DNA from 4 places in the Chryseobacterium sp. W4I1 genome. Region 1 is predicted to be linked to each of the others. Evidence: riboswitches for the same ligand, from Rfam matches in the RefSeq annotation. Region 1 holds a riboswitch; each other region holds the start of a gene.
The links. A riboswitch is a leader RNA that binds a small molecule or an ion and turns the genes downstream of it on or off. The one in region 1 is predicted to bind S-adenosylmethionine.

Region 1 (4,826 bases):
CTCATCCCAGTGGGAAACAAGTTTCGTAAGTTCCGGCTTATTTTTTAAAACCCAATCCATTCTTGCCTGGAAATTGGGCATTTTATCCAGTAACTTATGATCTATGATTTCCACGGCAAACATCGGGATCAGTCCTACAATACTTCTTAATTTCAAAGAAACACTTTCTCCGTTACCCAACTGCAAAACATCATAGAAAAAGCCATCCTCTTCATTCCATAACCCTTCTTTTCCTTCCCCTAAATTCTCCATTGCCTCTGCGATATACAGATAATGCTCAAAAAATTTAATCGCCATATCCTCGTAAACCTGGTAATATTGAGCTAATTCCATAGCAATACGCATCATATTAAGTGCATACATAGCCATCCAGCTGGTTCCGTCAGCCTGTTCCAGATGCTGTCCGTCTTTCAGTACCATATTACGGTCGAAAGCCCCGATATTATCAAGCCCCAGGAAGCCTCCACCAAAAATATTGTTACCGCTTTTATCTTTTCGATTGACCCACCAGGTAAAATTCAGGAGAAGTTTCTGAAAAACTTTTTCAAGAAATAAAAGATCTGGTTTACCGTTTTGTTTTTCATCAATTTTAAATACCCTGAAACAAGACCATGCATGTACCGGTGGATTCACATCGCTCAGATTCCATTCATAAGCGGGAAGCTGACCGTTCGGATGCATATACCATTCCTTCGTCAGGAGAAGAAGCTGCCCCTTTGCAAATTCAGCATCAATAATAGAAAAAGGAACACAGTGAAATGCCAGGTCCCAGGTTGCATACCACGGATATTCCCATTTATCTGGCATAGAGATAATATCCTTATTGTGAAGGTGGTTCCACTCCGTATTTCTTACATATTCATTGAAATTTCTTGGTGCCTGATGATTAGGGTCACCTTTCAGCCATTTTCCAACGTTATAGTGATAGAACTGCTTATTCCAGAGAAGTCCAGCAAAAGCCTGTCTCTGTACATTTCTTTCATCTTCATTTGTGGTTTCATTCTGAATCTCCTGATAAAATTCGTTCGTTTCAGTAATTCTGTTATTAAAAATCTCATCAAATCTTTCAAAAGGTTCATCAACTTCATCCGGACACAACCTGAAATCAAATGTTTTAGACTGTCCTGCACCAATAATTTCATCAATGATAAAAGAAGCCTTAGTTCCCCTTTTTTCAGGATTCACCGTATTGCTCCCGTAAATGATATGGTCATTGATTCCATCCTTAAAGTAAGTATTTCCCGGGTACGGACTTCCGTATAATTTAGGAGTGTTGGTTTCATTTTCACAGAAAGCGCTTTTCGCTGCCAGATTTCTTGAATAAAATTTCTTAATAGAAATACTGTCATGATTTACGTCTATACATCCATCATAAGAAGCATTCAATTGTGCCTTGTACGAATTGTAGCCCCATTTCCAGTTATTCCTGAACCAAGCTGTAGGTGCTATGACGATCGGGGCATCCTGTTTACTTCGGTTATGAACCGTTACCCTTGCCAGAATATCATTGTGATCGGCCTTACAGTATTCAATAAAAATATCAAAATACTCATCGTTATCAAAAATTCCGGTGTCAAAGATCTCGTATTCAGGTTCCTTTTTACTACGTCTTCCGTTTTCTGCCACAAGATCATCATATGGAAATGCATTGATAGGATATTTGTACACCATTTTCATATAGCTGTGGGTAGGTGTATTATCCAGGTAATAGAAGATCTCCTTGATATCCTCGCCATGGTTTCCCTGAGGATTGCTCAGTCCGAAGAAACGCTCTTTTATTATTTTGTCCTTTTTATTCCAAAATGAAAAGGCAAAACAGAAAATCTGCTTTACATCAGAGATGCCTGCGATCCCTTCTTCGCCCCATCTGTAGGCGTAGCTTTCTGCATTGTTGTGATTGGCGTGATGCCAGGCATTCCCGTCCGGACTGTAATCTTCCCGTACGTTTCCCCATTGCCTGTTACTTACATAAGGACCCCAGTTTTTCCATTTTATATCTTGTAATCGCTCTTTTTCAGCACTCATATCTCATCATTTTTCAGTACGAAGGTAGTTTTTTTGAAAAAAAATTCCAATTCCTTTCATCTGAATAATTCTTAATATAGCTCTGAAACACTTGTAATTGTGGGCTTTTTTAATATTAAATATTTTTTTTGAAAAATTTAAAAGAAAACACCTATCTTTGCAGAGCGTTCATTCAAATATTGAAAATGTTATCAAGAAAGGTTGAGGGATTAGACCCTATGAAACCTTAGCAACCCTTTGTGCAAGCAAAGAAGGTGCTACGTTCTACCAAATTTATTTTGGACAGATAACTTACTGAAGTTCTTTTCAGCCATTTCCTGTGGCATTTTCAATTGTATTAAATAATAATAGAATTGAAAACAGAACTAAACTATATTAATCTTTCGTATCATACTCATTCCCAAAAGGAATACTATATCCCGTTGAGCTACCAGCTCTTCGGGAAAGACCTGTTTACAGCACCCATTATACTGATCAATCACGCCCTGACCGGAAATTCAAATGTTTCCGGAGAGAAAGGATGGTGGAAACAGCTGATTGGTGAAAATCAGATCATTGATACGACTCAATATACCGTTCTGTGTTTCAATATTCCCGGAAACGGATATGATCATTTTTTAATTGATGAATACGAAGATTTCACCCCTTCAGATATTGCAGAAATATTCCTGAAAGGTCTCGAAGCTTTACATATCAAAAAATTATATGCCATTATTGGAGGATCTCTAGGAGGCGGGATCGCTTGGGAGATGCTGGCCAAACAGCCACAGCTTGCAGAGATATTTATTCCTATTGCCTGCGATCTTAAGACCCACGATTGGCTTCATGCACAGTGTCTGGTTCAGAAATTTCTGCTGAACGGAAATGATGAACCCCTGCAAAAAGCCAGGATTCATGCTATGTTGTGTTATAGAACTCCTCAATCCTTAAACGATAGATTTCAAAACAAATATCATCATCAGAACCATCGGTTAGAATCAGAAGACTGGCTTCTTTACCATGGAAATGCATTGAACGAAAGATTTAGTTTAAAATCTTATAAGCTCATGAATCATTTGCTGATGAATATCAATACTGAAGAAAATCAGCTGGAAAAGATCACTGCACGAATGCACCTGATCGCTGTAGATACAGATCTATTCTTTCCCGCCTCAGAAATCCGAATGTGCTTTGAACAGCTGAGAGAGAGAAAAGAAGAGGTTTTCTATCACGAGATACAGTCAATTCACGGGCATGATGCCTTCTTAATGGAATACAAACAATTAAATAATATCATAAAAAATATTTTGTAGAATGAAAAATGCTAACGAAATTAAGTTTTTAAAGAACAGATCAATTATCAAATTTGAAGGGGAAGATTTCTTAGGTGAAATCGGGATAGACGGAAGAATTTTCAAAGCGCTTACCTTGGCACGTATCAGTGTAGGAGTGATCTCCCAACAAGCAATTGAAAATGGAATCTCTATTTTGGTAAATGAAGCAGACGCCGAAAAAGCCGTAGCCTGTCTGATTGATGAATTTGTGGAAGAAAGAAGATCAGGAAAAGTTTCACAGATTTACAGCATCAATAATGTTTCCGTACTTGGTTTTGTAGCGGAAGATTTCAATAAAGTTCTTGCCGAGCTTGCCAGAAATAATGTTTTTCCACTTCTTTTAAACCAGGTTTCAAGTGAAAAAAGAGTCAATATTGTCGTGACTTCCTCTCAGGATGAAAAAACGAAGAATGTTATTGAATCTGAAATTTTCAAAAAGCCAAAAACCGTTCATCTGGCTATTATCGGTCATGGAAATGTAGGAAAGACTTTAATTGAACAGGTTTTACAATCTTCAGAAGAAATCAAAAGACGTAAAAAAATAGACCTTAAAGTAGTGGCAGTAGCCAATTCAAGGAAAATTGCTTTTAATAAGAAAGGGTTTAATGCAGACTGGAGCGATGAGGTTTTAACAGCGGAACATCCATCTAATGTTCAGGAACTCATCAATTTCTCGAAAGAAAACCAGCTGGAAAACCTGATCGTAGTAGATAATACAGCAAGCAAAGATTTTGTGAAAAACTATCACGCTCTTGCTGAAAACGGTTTTGACCTTGTTTCTTCCAATAAAATTTTTAATACGCTTCCGATTGAAGAATACCGTCAACTAAGATATACGTTGAGTAAAAATAACAGACGCTATCTTTACGAAACGAATGTAGGGGCGGGACTTCCGTTAATTGATACCATCAAATTATTACACCTTTCAGGAGAAAATATTACAAGAATAAAAGGAGTGTTCTCAGGATCATTAAGCTATATCTTCAATAATTTCTCTGTAAGAAATGATAAATTCTCAACCATCATCGGAGAGGCAATGGAAAAAGGCTTTACAGAACCCGATCCCCGTGAAGACCTGTCAGGAAATGATGTGGCCAGAAAACTTCTGATCCTTGCCAGAGAATTAGACCTGATTAATGAATTCCAGGATATTAACATCCAGAATTTAATTCCGGAAAATCTTCTGGCAGTAGAAAAGAATGAATTTATCGCAAGACTGGATGAACTGGATGAAGAATACCAAAGAATTAAAGAAGGTCAGGAGCCTGGACACGTACTCCGTTATGTAGGTGATCTTCACGGCGATCTTCAGAAGGATAAAGGCCAGCTCGATGTGCAACTGATTTCTGTACCGGGAAGCTCCGCATTAGGCCAGTTGAAAGGTTCAGACTCAATTTTTGAGATCTATACAGAAAGTTATGGAGAAAACCCAATTGTAATAATGGGAGCCGGAGCCGGAGCCCAGGTAACGGCAAGAGGTGTTTTCGG
Region 2 (4,826 bases), 750 kb from region 1:
ACAGTTACGCCCAACCCATTCAATGAAACTGATGTAATTACTTTAACAGTTCCCGGGAATCAGATTGATGAAGCAGCCTGGGGTGTTTCCAATAATTCCATTTACATTTGGTCATGGTCTTTCGATACCAATTATCAGAACAGTCAGGATTGCCCTACCAACGGAAGCTGGAATAATTCTAATGATTTGAATAAGCTCAGTTATAATTCAGGAACGGATACCTATTCTCTAACTTTTACTCCGACTTCTTTTTATGGAAGAACAGGAATCGGAAGGTTTGGGTTTTTATTAAAAGATAAAACAGGGTCTCACCAGACTTCACCGGATGTATTTGTGAACGTGGGAATTTTAAATTTAAGCTTAACAAATCCTGCCCCGAATAGTCTGACTACAGTGCCAGCTGGAAACTCAATCAATATTACAGCAAGCACCAATGTAGCCTCAACCTTTCAGTTAAAAGCGAATGGAGCAGTAGTGAATTCGATTTCTACTCCTTCGCAAACTTACAGTTATAGCTATACCGTAACTCAGGATGCCAATATGGAACTGATTGCCACAGACACCAATTCAAATTCAAAGAATGCTTCTTTCATATTTCAGACCCCGAGAAATGTAGTTACTGAAGCTATTCCGAACTGGATCAAACAGGGTATAAATTATAGTCCTACAGATCAGACCAGAGTAGGTCTTGCGCTGTATGCTCCTTATAAAAACTTTGTACACGTCATAGGAAGTTTTAATAACTGGGCAGTGGATGATGCTTATCTGATGAAAAGAGATACTACAAATCCTGACCTCTATTGGATAGAACTCACCGGCCTTACCCCGCAGCAGCTCTATACTTTCCAATACAGAACCAATGACTTGAAAAAAGTGGCAGACCCTTACTCGCCACAAATTTTATCTTCTTATGATGATCAGTGGATCTCTAATACTACCTATCCCAATTTACCCCCGTTTCCTGCAGGACAAAACTTTGAAGTTTCAATGTTCAAAACCGGACAGGCCGATTACAATTGGCAGATAACCAATTTTCAAAGACCGGTAAAAGAAGATTTGGTGGTATATGAATTACTGTTGAGAGATTTTACACAGGAAAAAAACTGGCAGTCATTGATCAATAAGATTTCTTACTTAAAAAATTTAAATATCAACGCTATTGAGCTTCTTCCTATTATGGAATTTGAAGGGAATCTTTCCTGGGGATACAATACATCCTTCCATTATGCATTGGATAAAGCCTATGGAACACCTGAAAAATTCAAAGAATTCGTAGATCTCTGTCATCAGAACGGGATTGCGGTAATATTAGACGTTGCATTTAATCATGCGACAGGACGTTCACCGTTAGCAAGACTTTGGAATATTGACCCTGATGGAGACGGTTTCGGTGATATTGCGGCTAATAATCCTTATTTTAACCAGGTTCCGAAGCACTCTTATAATGTATTTAATGATTTTAACCATACAAGTCCCGCAACACAATATTATGTTGAAAGAACGCTTAAGCAATGGCTGACAGAGTATCATATCGATGGATTCCGATGGGATCTTACAAAAGGATTCACCCAAAACTGCTCCGAAAATGATGAAGCATGTACCAATGCCTATCAGCAGGACAGAGTAGATATTATGAAGAATTATGCAGACAAGCAGTGGGCTATTGATCCCAACTCTTACATGATCTTTGAACATTTAGGCACGGATGCCGAAGAACAGCAGTGGGCAAACTACAGAATTGCTGAAGGAAAAGGGGTAATGCTTTGGAATAAGCAAACCGAGCCTTATAACCAAAATACAATGGGTTACAAGGAAAATAGTAACTATGACAGAATGAATCACACGCTTCACGGTTTTACCAATAAGCATGCAGTAGGATATGGGGAAAGTCATGATGAAGAAAGATTAATGTTTAAAAACCTTGCCTATGGAGCGGTTAATGGAAGCTACAATGTTACCAACCTGAATACCGCCCTTGAAAGAATGAAGACTTTCGGAGCAACATTCTTTACGATTCCAGGCCCGAAAATGATCTGGCAGTTTGGTGAATTGGGCTATGAATTCAGTATTAACCGATGTGCGGACGGTTCAATCAATAGTGGATGCAGGACTGATGAAAAACCGGTTGCTTTTACCTTAGGGTATGATACCAATGTGAACAGGAAATCAGTATATGATACCTGGGCTAAAATAATTAATATCAGGAATACTTATCCTGTTTTCAAATCAAACACGTATACGGTAGAATCTAATAATCTTACCAATGACCCTGACGGTTTAATCACCAGAATTTATGTTTATGACAATACAATAGCTGGAGTAAAAAACGTTGTGGTTTTAGCCAATTATACCACTTCTGCTCAGAATGTTGTTCCCTATTTTCCTTATACAGGGCAATGGCAGAATCTGATGGATAATTCTATTTCAAATTTTGTTTCTACAACAGCTCCGATTACCTTACAGCCGGGAGAATTCAGAATTTTTGGAAACTACTCTGGAGCGCTTTCAACCGTTGATATAAATGCGACGAACAAATTATCACTTCAGATCGCAGATAATCCGGTGAAAAATGGTTTGGCTCAATTCATTTATCATAAAGCCAAAAATGGAGAAATCATTATTTTCGACATGAGCGGCAAAAAAATGGATTCATTTAAATTGAATCAGGAAAACGGAACTTATAAGTTGAAAGCTAATTATCCGGCAGGAACCTATCTGGTTCACCTCCATTCTGAAACAGGGACGGCCATTCAGAAAATGATTATTAAATAAATAAAAAGAGGGATAATGAAATTACATTATTCCTCTTTTTTTACCATGGTACAGGATATCTAAATCTACTTTTGGGGTGGGTAATTAAAAATATTAGTCTACTTTTGCAGTAGATTATCGAGAAAGGTGGAGGGATTTGGCCCTGTGAAACCTTAGCAACCTGCACGTCTCTAAAAAGTGTAAAGGTGCTAATTCCAGCCCATTGTGGGGAAGATGAGCAAAGTCAATATCCTGACAACACTTCCATTTCTTGAAGTCTTTTGCCACTGCGGATCATTTCCGGGGGAAGCTTATTATTTTAATTTAGAAGAACAAAAGATGAAAAAACTCAGCCTGTCTGTTATACTCTTAGGTTCCGTTTTGGTGAATGCACAGGAACAGGAAAAAGGAACACAAATCGAAGATGTAGTGATCGTAGGAAACCGGAATGCGAAAAGAACAAAGCTGGAAACACCCGTTCCCGTAGATATTATCAATATAGAAAAACTTCAAAGATCTGCTCCGCAAACCACCGTTCAGGATTTATTGAATTATGTGATTCCGTCATTTAACTCCGTAAGGCAGTCCGCTTCTGACGGTACGGAACATATCGATCCCGTAACCTTAAGAGGAATGGGGCCAGATCAGGTTCTGGTTTTAATTAATGGAAAAAGAAGACATACGACTTCATTGGTCAATTATCAGAATACCGTTGGAAATGGATCCGTAGGTACAGATCTGAGTACGATTCCCGTGATCGCAATTGACAGGATAGAGGTTTTAAGGGATGGAGCTGCCGCACAGTACGGTTCTGATGCCATTGCAGGAGTCGTAAATATTATTCTTAAAAAAGATATCGGAGCATCTGCTTCGGCATCTTATGGAATTAGTGGGAGAAATGACGGAGAAACTTATCAGACCGGGATCAATTACGGATCTTCTCTGGGTAAAAAAGACAGCTATGTGAATCTCTCATTACAATTAAGCCACAGAGGTAAGACGACAAGAACCCAGAATCATGATCTGGATATTTTTGGGGATAATTTTGCCTACGAATTTGCAGATAATCCTCAAGATGCTATCAATGCAGACAATGCTATGTTGAAAGAGAGAGGTCTCACACGTGATGATTTTAATTTTCAGATCGGAGATGCGCAGATCAGGCAGGCACAGTTGTTTTTTAATTCTGAATATCCGTTAAGTGAACGTTTTAAACTATATTCTTTCGGAGGCTTCAGTATTAAAGAAGGAAAGGGTTTTGGTTTCAGGAGATTGCCGGGTGAAACATCCAATGTGGTTTCTTCTATTTATCCGAATGGATTTCAGGCTACATTGAGCTCACAGGTCTATGATTTTTCTTACGCACTAGGAGCAAAATATAATGTAAATAACTGGCTGATTGATTTAAGCAATACTTTTGGAAGCAATACATTCAATTACAATGTAGACAATACAAACAATGCTTCGTTGGGAGTAAAATCTCCAACAAGCTTTTATGCGGGAGCCCACAGCTTCCTTCAGAATACTGTGAATCTTGATGTTTCGAAAAATCTGAATCAGTTTAATGTGGCATTTGGTGGAGAGTTCCGTTTTGAACAGTATGAAATCAAACCTGGAGATGAAGCTTCTTATACAAGATATGATATCAATGGAAACCCTGCAACACCTGGTTCTACGGTGATTGGGAATGGTGGCTCACAATCCTTCATTGGTTTTTCACCGGATAATGCCTTGAAGAAATCCAGACATTCGACAGCGGTGTATGCAGATGTTTCTTATGATTTAGCCAAGAAATTAAATATAGATTTGGCAGGAAGATTTGAGAATTATTCAGATTTTGGAAATACCTTGAACGGAAAACTGGCGCTGAGGTATGAATTTGTAAAAAACTATGCAGTAAGAGCATCTGTGGGAACGGGTTTCAGGGCTCCATCCCTTCAGCAGCAGTATTTTAATAATTCTTATGCAGATATTTCCACTTCGGGATTAGGAATTGTAACGAAAGGAATTTTCAGGAATGACAGTGATGCCGCCAGGGCGCTTGGTTTCGATCAATTAAAACAGGAAACTTCAGT
Region 3 (4,826 bases), 830 kb from region 1:
AAGAAATTGGCAGCGCTGGCTCTGGCAATATCAAATGCACTCTGCAATACCTGATCATCAGGACTGTTAACTTTATCTGGTCGGAAAAACAAATCTGTCAGCACCACTCTATCCTTAATCCTGATAAGATAGGCATCAGCTGTAAATGTGAGACTCAAAGCCGGAATTTTCCAGGTAATTCCCGTACTGTAAGATTGCGAAGTTTCCTGTTTCAGTTTGGGAATTCCTAATGCCTGCGCAGCTTCGGAATTATTTCTAAAGGTTCCCACCTGCGTTGTTTTTCCCTGCTGAATCAGCGTAGATGTAGAGCTGTAGTAGATTTGTGCTAAAGAAGGTGCCCGGAAACCCGTAGAAACCGCCCCTCTCCAGTTAAAGTTTTTAGCCAATCTTATATTGGTTGCCAGCTTATAATTAAAGGTAGATCCGAAGTCTGAATAGTTTTCAAATCTTACCGCTCCTTCTAACAGCCACCAATCGGTAGGCTCAATTTCAACATCGGCATAAGCAGCAACACTGTTTCTGCTTCCGGAAACGGCATTATCAGGACTAAATCCCGGAAAAACCTGTGATCCGGCTGGTCTTGTAACGCCGAAAAAATCAGTGACCTTCTCATTGTCAGGAGTAGCAGCAGTAACTACACGTCCAAAAATATCATAGGATACATAAGAGTTTTCGTTTCCCGCATTTACTTTATAATTCTCGTAACGGTATTCGCCTCCAAAAGCGACATTCAGGCCGTGAAGGACATCATATTTTTTTGAGAAATCAAGATTCAGGGTATTTTGCAAAAACTCTGATCCTCCGGCTTCGAAAGTTCTGGGTGAACGGTCACCCAAAGATGCATTAAAGGTATTAACGACTCCAAAATTAAAAGCATTCTTCCCGAAGGTATTGCTCAGATCAACATTCCAGCCGTTCCATTTTCCTTTGATCCCTCCGGCTAACGAATAGTCATTTACATTTGCTTCAATTTGTGGCAGATAACCGTTCGGAGTAACAGCATTGATGTTTCTTTCTGTATTGGGCAGACGGTAAAATCCTCCTGCATTTCCCAAACGGTAGCTATATCCACCAAAAGAATAAACCTTCCAGTCTTCATTGACCGGAATTTCAGAGTTGAAAAAAAGCTGTGCCGACTGTAACTTGGATTGGCCAGATCTAAGACTGAAATCTTTTCTTTCCAAATTTCTGTACTTAAGCTCCTGATCAGTTACATCTTTCCCCAAAAGTCCCTGTAATGCAGTAATACTATTTGCTCCCGCTATCTGATTCTTGAAATCCTGTGAAAAATAATTAACCTGTGATGCATACTGCTTTACGGCATTGATAATCTGCTGGGTATTAGAGGTATTGGTAATATTTTTATATAGCCCATCGATATTGACACCATTTTGTAAAGCTCTGTAATTAATGGCATTGTATGCATTAAAGATATCTCCTTCCCTCACTCCCGCTCTTGAATAGGGATCCCGATACTGCACCGATCCTGTTACGTTGATAAAACCTTTGCTGCCAATTTTCGCCCCGTAATTAAGGTCTGCCGAAATGGTCTGTCCATCTATTCCACCGGAAAAATTATTGGTAACGGGAGAAACATATCCTCCCAGAAAAACCTGCCCTGATAGTCCGAGTCTTTTTTTAAGTCCTAAATTGACGACTCCGGCAATAGCATCTGAGCCATATTGAGCAGAAGCTCCGTCCCTTAAAACTTCAATTTTCTCTAAGGCAAACGCTGGAATAGCATTAAGATCTGTTCCCACCGAGCCTCTTCCGGGAGTTAAGGTAACATTGATTAGTGAGGACTGGTATCTTCTTTTTCCGTTAAGTAAAACCAAAACCTGATCCGGACCCAGGCCTCTGAGAAGAGCCGGATCTACAAAGTCTGTTCCGTCATTCACAGTATGAGAGGTGGAAGAAAATGATGGAACCACATAATTGAGCGCCTGGCTAATATTGTTAACAGGACTTTGTCGTAAGATCTTTGAAATATTGATGATATCTACAGGAACCGGAGTTTCTGTAAGGGATCTCCCCGCTCCTCTTGAGCCTAGGATGACAACATCATCGATCTTTTTTGATGATGTAGAATCTGTTTGTCCAAAATAAAATGCTGATATAAGTACTGCTGAAGCGATGATTATTTTATGTTCGAAAGTATGCATGTGTTTTGTATTTTATTAATGATTGTTTGAATTTTCAGGCAATAGTTTTCCTGCAACCTTTATTTAGAGGTTACCGTGAAAAGCCGGAATGTTAGATTATTTTTTAAAGGTGTCTAGAAACAACAACACATGCACATGTAGAAATGGCATGAAAAGAGGTCAGAATAATGAAGTGATTCTTCATGATCCGAGAAACGAAAATTTAAATTGATAATGTGATTTCCCTTGTCTTTAAACATTGATTTTATTTTTTAAAACAAAAATTTCAAGATGGGGAGAAAATAGAGAATAAACATTTTTTCCGGGCATACCGGCTTATCTATTTCAGCACCTTGCTTGTTTTGCAGGTTGCTATCCCATCTATGAGATTCTTGATAATTACCTGGCAAAGATATAATTATTTCGGAAATAAAAAAATAAATGCCCAAAAATTTAACTTTTCGCAAATTTTACCGTAACAAATTGTTCTTTTTTACGTCTAACTGAAGAGTAGTAAAAAAACATTATGAAAAGAACTATATTAACTTTATCCCTGTTGGGATCTATTTTTGCCTATTCGCAGGAGAAGACGAACAGTAGCAGTCAAGAAAAAGAAAAGCAGATTGAAGGCGTCGTTATTACTAAAACTAAAAAAGCCGTTGAACAAAAAGCAGACCGTACTATTTTTGATTTTTCTGAACAGCCACAGCTTAATAACGGTAACGTTCTGGAGGGAATAAAAAAACTTCCGGGGCTGGTTTCCACAGATATTGCGGGAATGATGTATCAGGGAAAAATTCTGGATGTATATCTGAATGGAAGACCTTTAAACATTACTTCAAATGAATTGAATTCTTTCCTGGAAGGAATGCCTGCCAATTCGGTGGAAAAAATTGAAGTGATCACGCAGCCCGGAGCAGAATTTCCTGCGACTTCCGGAGGTGCCATCATGAATATTATTACGAATAAAAATGCCAATAAATATTTAACAGCAACGTATTCAGGAAATTACTCATTTACAAATTATGATAAATTCAGAAGCAGAACAACAAATTCTGTAAATCTGAATGCAAGAAATAAGCTTTTCGGATGGCAGCTGAATGTCGGCCAAAATTATCGTGAAAGTATGCTGAACGGTGATCAGGATGCACTTCTTCACAGCAATACCGACAGAATAGGACGTGGGTATTTTGCAAAATCAGGAATGACGTTTGATCTTGGACAGGACAGATTATTGCTGAACTACGATATTTACCATAACAATAATGACAATTATACTTTGAGTAATGGTCATGGAGATTTGCCTTTTGAAAAAAATCTTAAAGATTTACGTGAGGCCTACTATAATTCCTCAGATGTTGCTCATACTGATAATTTGAGGCAGGAAGCAGTGATAACATATCAAAAACGTTTTGCAGATAAATCTCAAAAGCTGGATTTTCAATTTGGATATACCAGATCTGATAATAAGTTTGCTCAGGATAATTTTTTTCAAGACGGTTATTTTGTATTCGATCCTACAAAAACAATAGAGAGCAACGGGCAAAAAGACATTTTAAATAACAAATCTGTAATGAATATTGCCAACTTCAAAATAGATTATTCCCAGCCGATTAAACTTCTGGACGGTGGAAAAGTAAGTTTTGGAGGATTATATGAAAGGCAGAATTATGATACAAAAAGTTTTGGAATCACAAACCTTGATTACCAAAGGCAAACAGCTTCAACCTATCTGGAATTTCAGGCGAAACTCAAGAAATTTGATTTCACTTTAGGAGCCCGTGCAGAAAATTATGATATTTCCGGAATTACCCGTTTTTTTGATAAACAGGGAAAGCTGACTGAGGATAATTTAACTCCTTTTAATAAATTTAAATTATTTCCAAATGCAAGTGTACAATATAGCGTAATGAATCAGGTATATGTTGCTGCCAATTATAACAAAAAAATCACTTTACCAAGTATTTCCGCTCTAAACCCAAATAACGTAACATTCTCGGGGCCAAGCACTGAAGTAACCGGAAACCCTAATTTACAGCCTACCATTTTTGACAATTATGAGATAAAGGTTTCAGCTTTTAATTATGCATTTATTGGCTATAGTGTAAGTTCAGCAAGTAACCAGGTAGCTCAGGTAATAAGAAAAGAAGGAAGAAAGCTATTCAATGAACAGGTGAATATCTCAAATATGAGAATTCACAACTTTAATGTTGGACTTCCCATTCCATTTATGATTTTCAGCAAACCAATGAGTGAGATCATGAAGTTTAATTTTAACCCTGATAAAATTAATTTCATGTACCTGTACGCTGGTTATCAGAAGCACGAGATTGACAATCTGAACAATAAGGGTTTCTGGATATTCAATATCATGACTCAATTGCTTTTGCCGAAAGACATCAAACTGACAGCTAATTACAGTTATCTGACGCCAAAAGCAGGATATTTCTATTTTACGGCCGATAAACCGTTCAATAATAACCTGGATATTACGCTGACAAAAAAGTTTATGAATAACCGTCTTACACTTTCTGTTTTTGCCAATGATATTTTCAACGGACAGGTGATGCAGGTATATTCTAATCCGCCAGAAGGGGAGGCTGTAAAGATCAGAAGTAAGTATGACACCAGAAATTTTGGAATTTCTATCAATTATAAAATTCCAACAAGAAATAAACTGGCGAA
Region 4 (4,826 bases), 140 kb from region 1:
ATGAAAAAGATGATGAAAAATCATTGATTTTTTGGGAAGCCCATCATCAGAAAAAAGTATGGCTGAAGGCTGTCATCAATTATAAAAACTGGCAGATTCTTGAGACCAATCTTCCTTCAGGCGCTGAGTTTATTCTTAAAACCTTAAAGAATGTTCAGCAGCTTTCTAAAACCAAGTTCAAAAACGATTGTACTTATCATCTTAAAACCAATCTCCAGTTTCCCGCAGATTACGGACTTGGCAGCAGCTCCACTTTAATGAACAACCTTGCAGAATGGGCAGAGATTGATCCTTTCTATCTGAACAGCATCAGTCTGGGCGGAAGCGGTTATGATATTGCTGTTGCAAAAGAAAAATCAGCGGTCCTTTTCAGAAGTAAACCTGAGATTATTTATGAAAAGGTAAATTTCAATCCACCGTTCAAAAATGAGCTGATTTTTATTCATTTAAATCAGAAGCAGGACAGTAGAGAAGGAATCACTTTTTACAAGTCAAAAGAGAAGTCCCAAATACTTGTTGATGAATTTTCGGATATCACAAAGAAAGTTTTGTTATGCAACGAATTGGAAAGTTTTTCGGAACTGATGATGATTCATGAACAAAAAATTTCAAAATTCCTTGAAATTCCTACAGTTAAAGAGAAGTTTTTCGCAGACTGTCCCGTTTTTGTAAAAAGTCTGGGGGCATGGGGTGGAGATTTTGTGATGAGTGCTAAATTTCACGGCTATGAGGACTATTTTTGGGGAAAAGGTTTTAATGCCGTTTTTCAATGGTCTGATATAATTAATTTGTAATCAGTAATTTACAATCCCTTTTTTTTATTTGTCATTCTGACTTATATCATTATATTTAAACCACCTTTAACAAATAATTAATATTAATTTTGTTGAGCCCAATAAAGAAATAGAAAATATAAGTAAAATGAAACACGCTAAAATCATCCAGGATTTAGAAAAATTAGGGATTAAAGGAAGTTATGAATTAGTCTATAATCCTTCTTACGAGGAATTATATCAGGCTGAAATTTCTCCTGAAAATCAAGGCTTTGAGAAAGCTGAACTTACAGAATCCGGTGCAGTATCAGTGCAGACAGGAATTTTCACAGGTCGTTCACCTAAAGACAGATATATAGTTCAGGATGATGTTACAAGAGACACGATTTTCTGGGATGGTAAAGTAAACCTTCCTACCACAGCGGAAAATTTTGATTCTTGTAAAGGATTAGTGCTGAACCAGCTTTCTGAGGCTAAGAAAATTTATGTAGTGGATGCCTTTTGTGGGACCAATACAGATACAAGACTAAAAGTAAGATTCATTGTTGAAGTAGCATGGCAGGCGCATTTCGTTACGAATATGTTTATCCGTCCTTCTCATTATGAGCTTGAAAACTTTGGAGAACCGGATTTTACAGTAATTAATGGTTCTAAAACTACCAACCCGAACTGGGAATCTCAAGGATTGAATTCTGAAAACTTCATCATGTTCAACCTTACTGAAAAACTACAGATCATTGGAGGTACATGGTACGGAGGTGAAATGAAAAAAGGGATGTTTGCCATGATGAACTATTACCTTCCACTGAAAGGAATGGCTTCTATGCACTGTTCTGCAAACGTAGGAGAAGAAGGAGATGTTGCTCTTTTCTTCGGTCTTTCCGGAACTGGAAAAACAACTTTATCTGCAGATCCGAAAAGATTCCTGATTGGTGATGACGAGCACGGTTGGGACAACAATGGTGTATTCAACTACGAAGGTGGATGCTATGCGAAAGTAATTGATCTTTCAGCTGAAAAAGAACCGGATATTTTCAGAGCAATCAAAAGAGATGCGCTTCTTGAAAACGTAGTGGTACACAATGGTGTAGCTGACTATAAAGACGGATCTATTACAGAAAATACAAGAGTATCTTACCCAATTTACCATATCAACAAGATTGTTCTTCCATCAAAGGCAGGACATGCTAAAAAGATCGTTTACCTTTCTGCTGATGCATTCGGGGTATTGCCTCCGGTTTCTATTTTGGATGAAAACCAGGCTCAGTACCACTTCCTTTGTGGATATACTTCCAAACTGGCAGGTACCGAAAGAGGAATTACTGAACCGGAACCGTCTTTTTCTCCTGCATTTGGAGAAGCTTTCCTCACTCTTCACCCAACAATGTATTCTAAAACATTGATCGGAAAAATGAAGGAGCACGGAGCTAAAGCTTATTTGGTAAATACAGGATGGAACGGAACTGGAAAGAGAATTTCTCTGAAAGATACAAGAGCAATCATCGATGCAATCATCGACGGTTCTATCGAAAATGCTCCTAAAACTCAGGTTCCAATCATGAACCTTGAAATTCCTACACAGCTTCCAAATGTTTCTGAAGGTATCCTTGATCCTAGGGAAACGTACAGCAATGCTACAGAATGGGAAGAAAAAGCAAAAGATCTTGCTGCAAGATATATCAAAAACTTTGAGCAGTACTGTAATACTGAAGAAGGGAAGAAGTTAATTGCTTCAGGACCTCAGCTTCAGCAGCAGACTACTTAATACAACAAAAGCCTCATCAACGATGAGGCTTTTTTATTTCTTAACTTGGTTTTTGTTCGATGCAATATTTTCTGTAGTGCCTGTTTTGTACTATTCTAGTAATGGATGTCACGTTTGTTAAAGCACTGAAATTCTGTTATTATTTCAAACTTAAAATTGCTAATCTGTATCCGTCCATTCCAAACCCGGACAACACCGCATCTGTACTGGCAGCGGTCACAGATTTCTGACGGAATTCTTCCCTTTTGTAAATATTACTGATGTGAACTTCAATCTTTGGTTTACTGATATTCTTTAAACAGTCTGCAATAGCATACGAATAATGCGTATAAGCACCGGGATTAATTACGACTGCGTCAAAATCATCTGCCTGAAGCCTGTTAATAATTTCTCCTTCAATATTGGATTGATAATATTCCAGATCATGAGAAGTGAATTCAGATTTCAGTTCTTCCAAACAGGTTTCCATGGTTATACTACCATAGATCTCAGGTTCTCTTTTGCCTAAAAGATTCAGGTTGGGGCCGTTTACAATTAAAACTTTCATTGTATAAATTTAAAAAGTTTAGTTTGATTATAGAACTTTTTTTGAATTTAATTGTACTTGAATGTTATTGTGTTATTGATAATGATATTTGTCATGTTTAATATTTTCATAATTCTATAAATAGCTGTTATAACATTCTTTAATTAAAAATTAACTTAAATTTTGATAAAAATTAATAATAAATTTTAAAGTCTACTTGTTTTGTAGACTAATTGTTTTTAGATTTGCAAACATATTTCGATCGGCTTATAAAGAAAGATGGAGGGAACTGACCCTGTGAAATCTTAACAACCTGCCTCTGCGCAAGGTGTTACATTCAGCCTTAAAGGAAAAATAAGCATTTGGTTAATCGTATTTATCGATGCCCTTTGTTGACTTTTCTGCAAGGGGTTAATTTTTAATATATGATAAATAAAATTGATTATGATTAGTAAAAGTTTATTTAATTCTAAGATCTGGATTCCACCAGTCGCTGTATTTTTCTTAGGTATTATCAGTGTACAGGCACAGGAAATTAAGCCAAAAAAAGATACAATCACCGAAAAAGAAATTGATGAGGTGGTAGTAATTGCTTATGGTAAAGCCAAAAGAACAAGCTACACAGGTTCAGTAGCCACTATCTCAAGTGATAAGATCAATAACCGGCCTGTTACCAATATTACAAAGGCTCTGGAAGGGCAGGTTCCGGGTGTTCAGGCAGTAAGTGCTTCAGGACAGCCGGGTTCTACGGCATCTATCAGGATTCGAGGAGTGGGCTCTATAAGTGCTTCCAGTGATCCTTTATATGTTGTGGATGGAATTCCTTTTGATGGAAACATCAATTCCATCAGCCCCAATGATATTGAATCCATCAGTGTTCTGAAAGATGCTACAGCAAGTTCATTATACGGCTCAAGAGGAGCTAACGGAATTATCATCATTACCACAAAATCCGGCAAGAAAGGAGAATCCAGAGTGAATTTTAATCTCAGTCAGGGATTTTCCAGCAGAGCGGTCAAAGATTATAAGCAGGTGAGTACGGATCAGTATTTCCAGCTGTATTGGGAAGCATTGAGAAATGGTTACAAGTCTCCTCAGATCTCTTCACAACAGGCAGGACAGATGGCAAGTGATAATCTTGTCAATGCACTTGGGATCAATCCTTACGGAGCCGGATTTCCAAATCCTGTGGGAGCAGACGGAAAACTTCTTCCTGGAGCAAAACCTTTATGGAATGACGACTGGCGAGATATTCTTCAAAGAACAGCATCCAGAAGTCAGGTTGATTTTGATATCAGCGGGGGCAGCGAAAAAAGTAATTATTTTTTTTCATTAGGGTATTTGGATGATAAAGGAATTGCCATTGAGTCTGGTTTTCAAAAATTCGCAACCAGATTGAAGGTTAATACTGAAGTTAAAAAATGGTTGAATGCAGGAGTGAATTTAAGCTATACCAACAGTATCCAGAATGCACCGCCATCATCGGATTCAAGAACAGACAATATCATCAATGCAGCAAGGGTAATTCCGTCTTTTTATCCTTATTATGAGAGAAATGAAGATGGAAGCTACCGACTGGATGCACAGGGAAACAGAATTTACGATTTCGGAAAATACAGACCTACAAGTGCACTGCAGAATCAGAATGCTGCAGCAACGCTTCCTTTAGACAAAAATGAAAACAAAGAGGATAACTTCTCAGGAAAAGGATTTTTGGAGTTTACTTTCCTTCCGGAACTGAAATTTAAAACCAGCTTTTCAA

Region 2: it holds a riboswitch for S-adenosylmethionine, as region 1 does, so the genes downstream of both, QF044_RS17285 (TonB-dependent siderophore receptor) here and QF044_RS20840 (alpha/beta fold hydrolase) in region 1, are expected to answer to the same signal.
Region 3: it holds a riboswitch for S-adenosylmethionine, as region 1 does, so the genes downstream of both, QF044_RS16925 (TonB-dependent siderophore receptor) here and QF044_RS20840 (alpha/beta fold hydrolase) in region 1, are expected to answer to the same signal.
Region 4: it holds a riboswitch for S-adenosylmethionine, as region 1 does, so the genes downstream of both, QF044_RS20135 (TonB-dependent receptor) here and QF044_RS20840 (alpha/beta fold hydrolase) in region 1, are expected to answer to the same signal.

Annotation. Positions count from the first base shown of each region.
Region 1 is NZ_JAUSXQ010000001.1:4,463,539-4,468,364, forward strand. It holds gene QF044_RS20835 (glucosidase) at 1-2,025, opposite strand, end outside; SAM riboswitch class I at 2,211-2,318, shown strand; gene QF044_RS20840 (alpha/beta fold hydrolase) at 2,379-3,317, shown strand; gene QF044_RS20845 (NAD(P)-binding domain-containing protein) at 3,319-4,826, shown strand, end outside.
Region 2 is NZ_JAUSXQ010000001.1:3,715,993-3,720,818, reverse strand. It holds gene QF044_RS17290 (alpha-amylase family glycosyl hydrolase) at 1-2,772, shown strand, start outside; SAM riboswitch class I at 2,884-2,992, shown strand; gene QF044_RS17285 (TonB-dependent siderophore receptor) at 3,091-4,826, shown strand, end outside.
Region 3 is NZ_JAUSXQ010000001.1:3,638,527-3,643,352, forward strand. It holds gene QF044_RS16925 (TonB-dependent siderophore receptor) at 1-2,162, opposite strand, end outside; SAM-I-IV-variant riboswitch at 2,448-2,545, opposite strand; gene QF044_RS16930 (outer membrane beta-barrel protein) at 2,668-4,826, shown strand, end outside.
Region 4 is NZ_JAUSXQ010000001.1:4,323,959-4,328,784, forward strand. It holds gene QF044_RS20120 (GYDIA family GHMP kinase) at 1-794, shown strand, start outside; gene pckA (phosphoenolpyruvate carboxykinase (ATP)) at 922-2,538, shown strand; gene QF044_RS20130 (type II 3-dehydroquinate dehydratase) at 2,678-3,085, opposite strand; SAM riboswitch class I at 3,329-3,425, shown strand; gene QF044_RS20135 (TonB-dependent receptor) at 3,509-4,826, shown strand, end outside.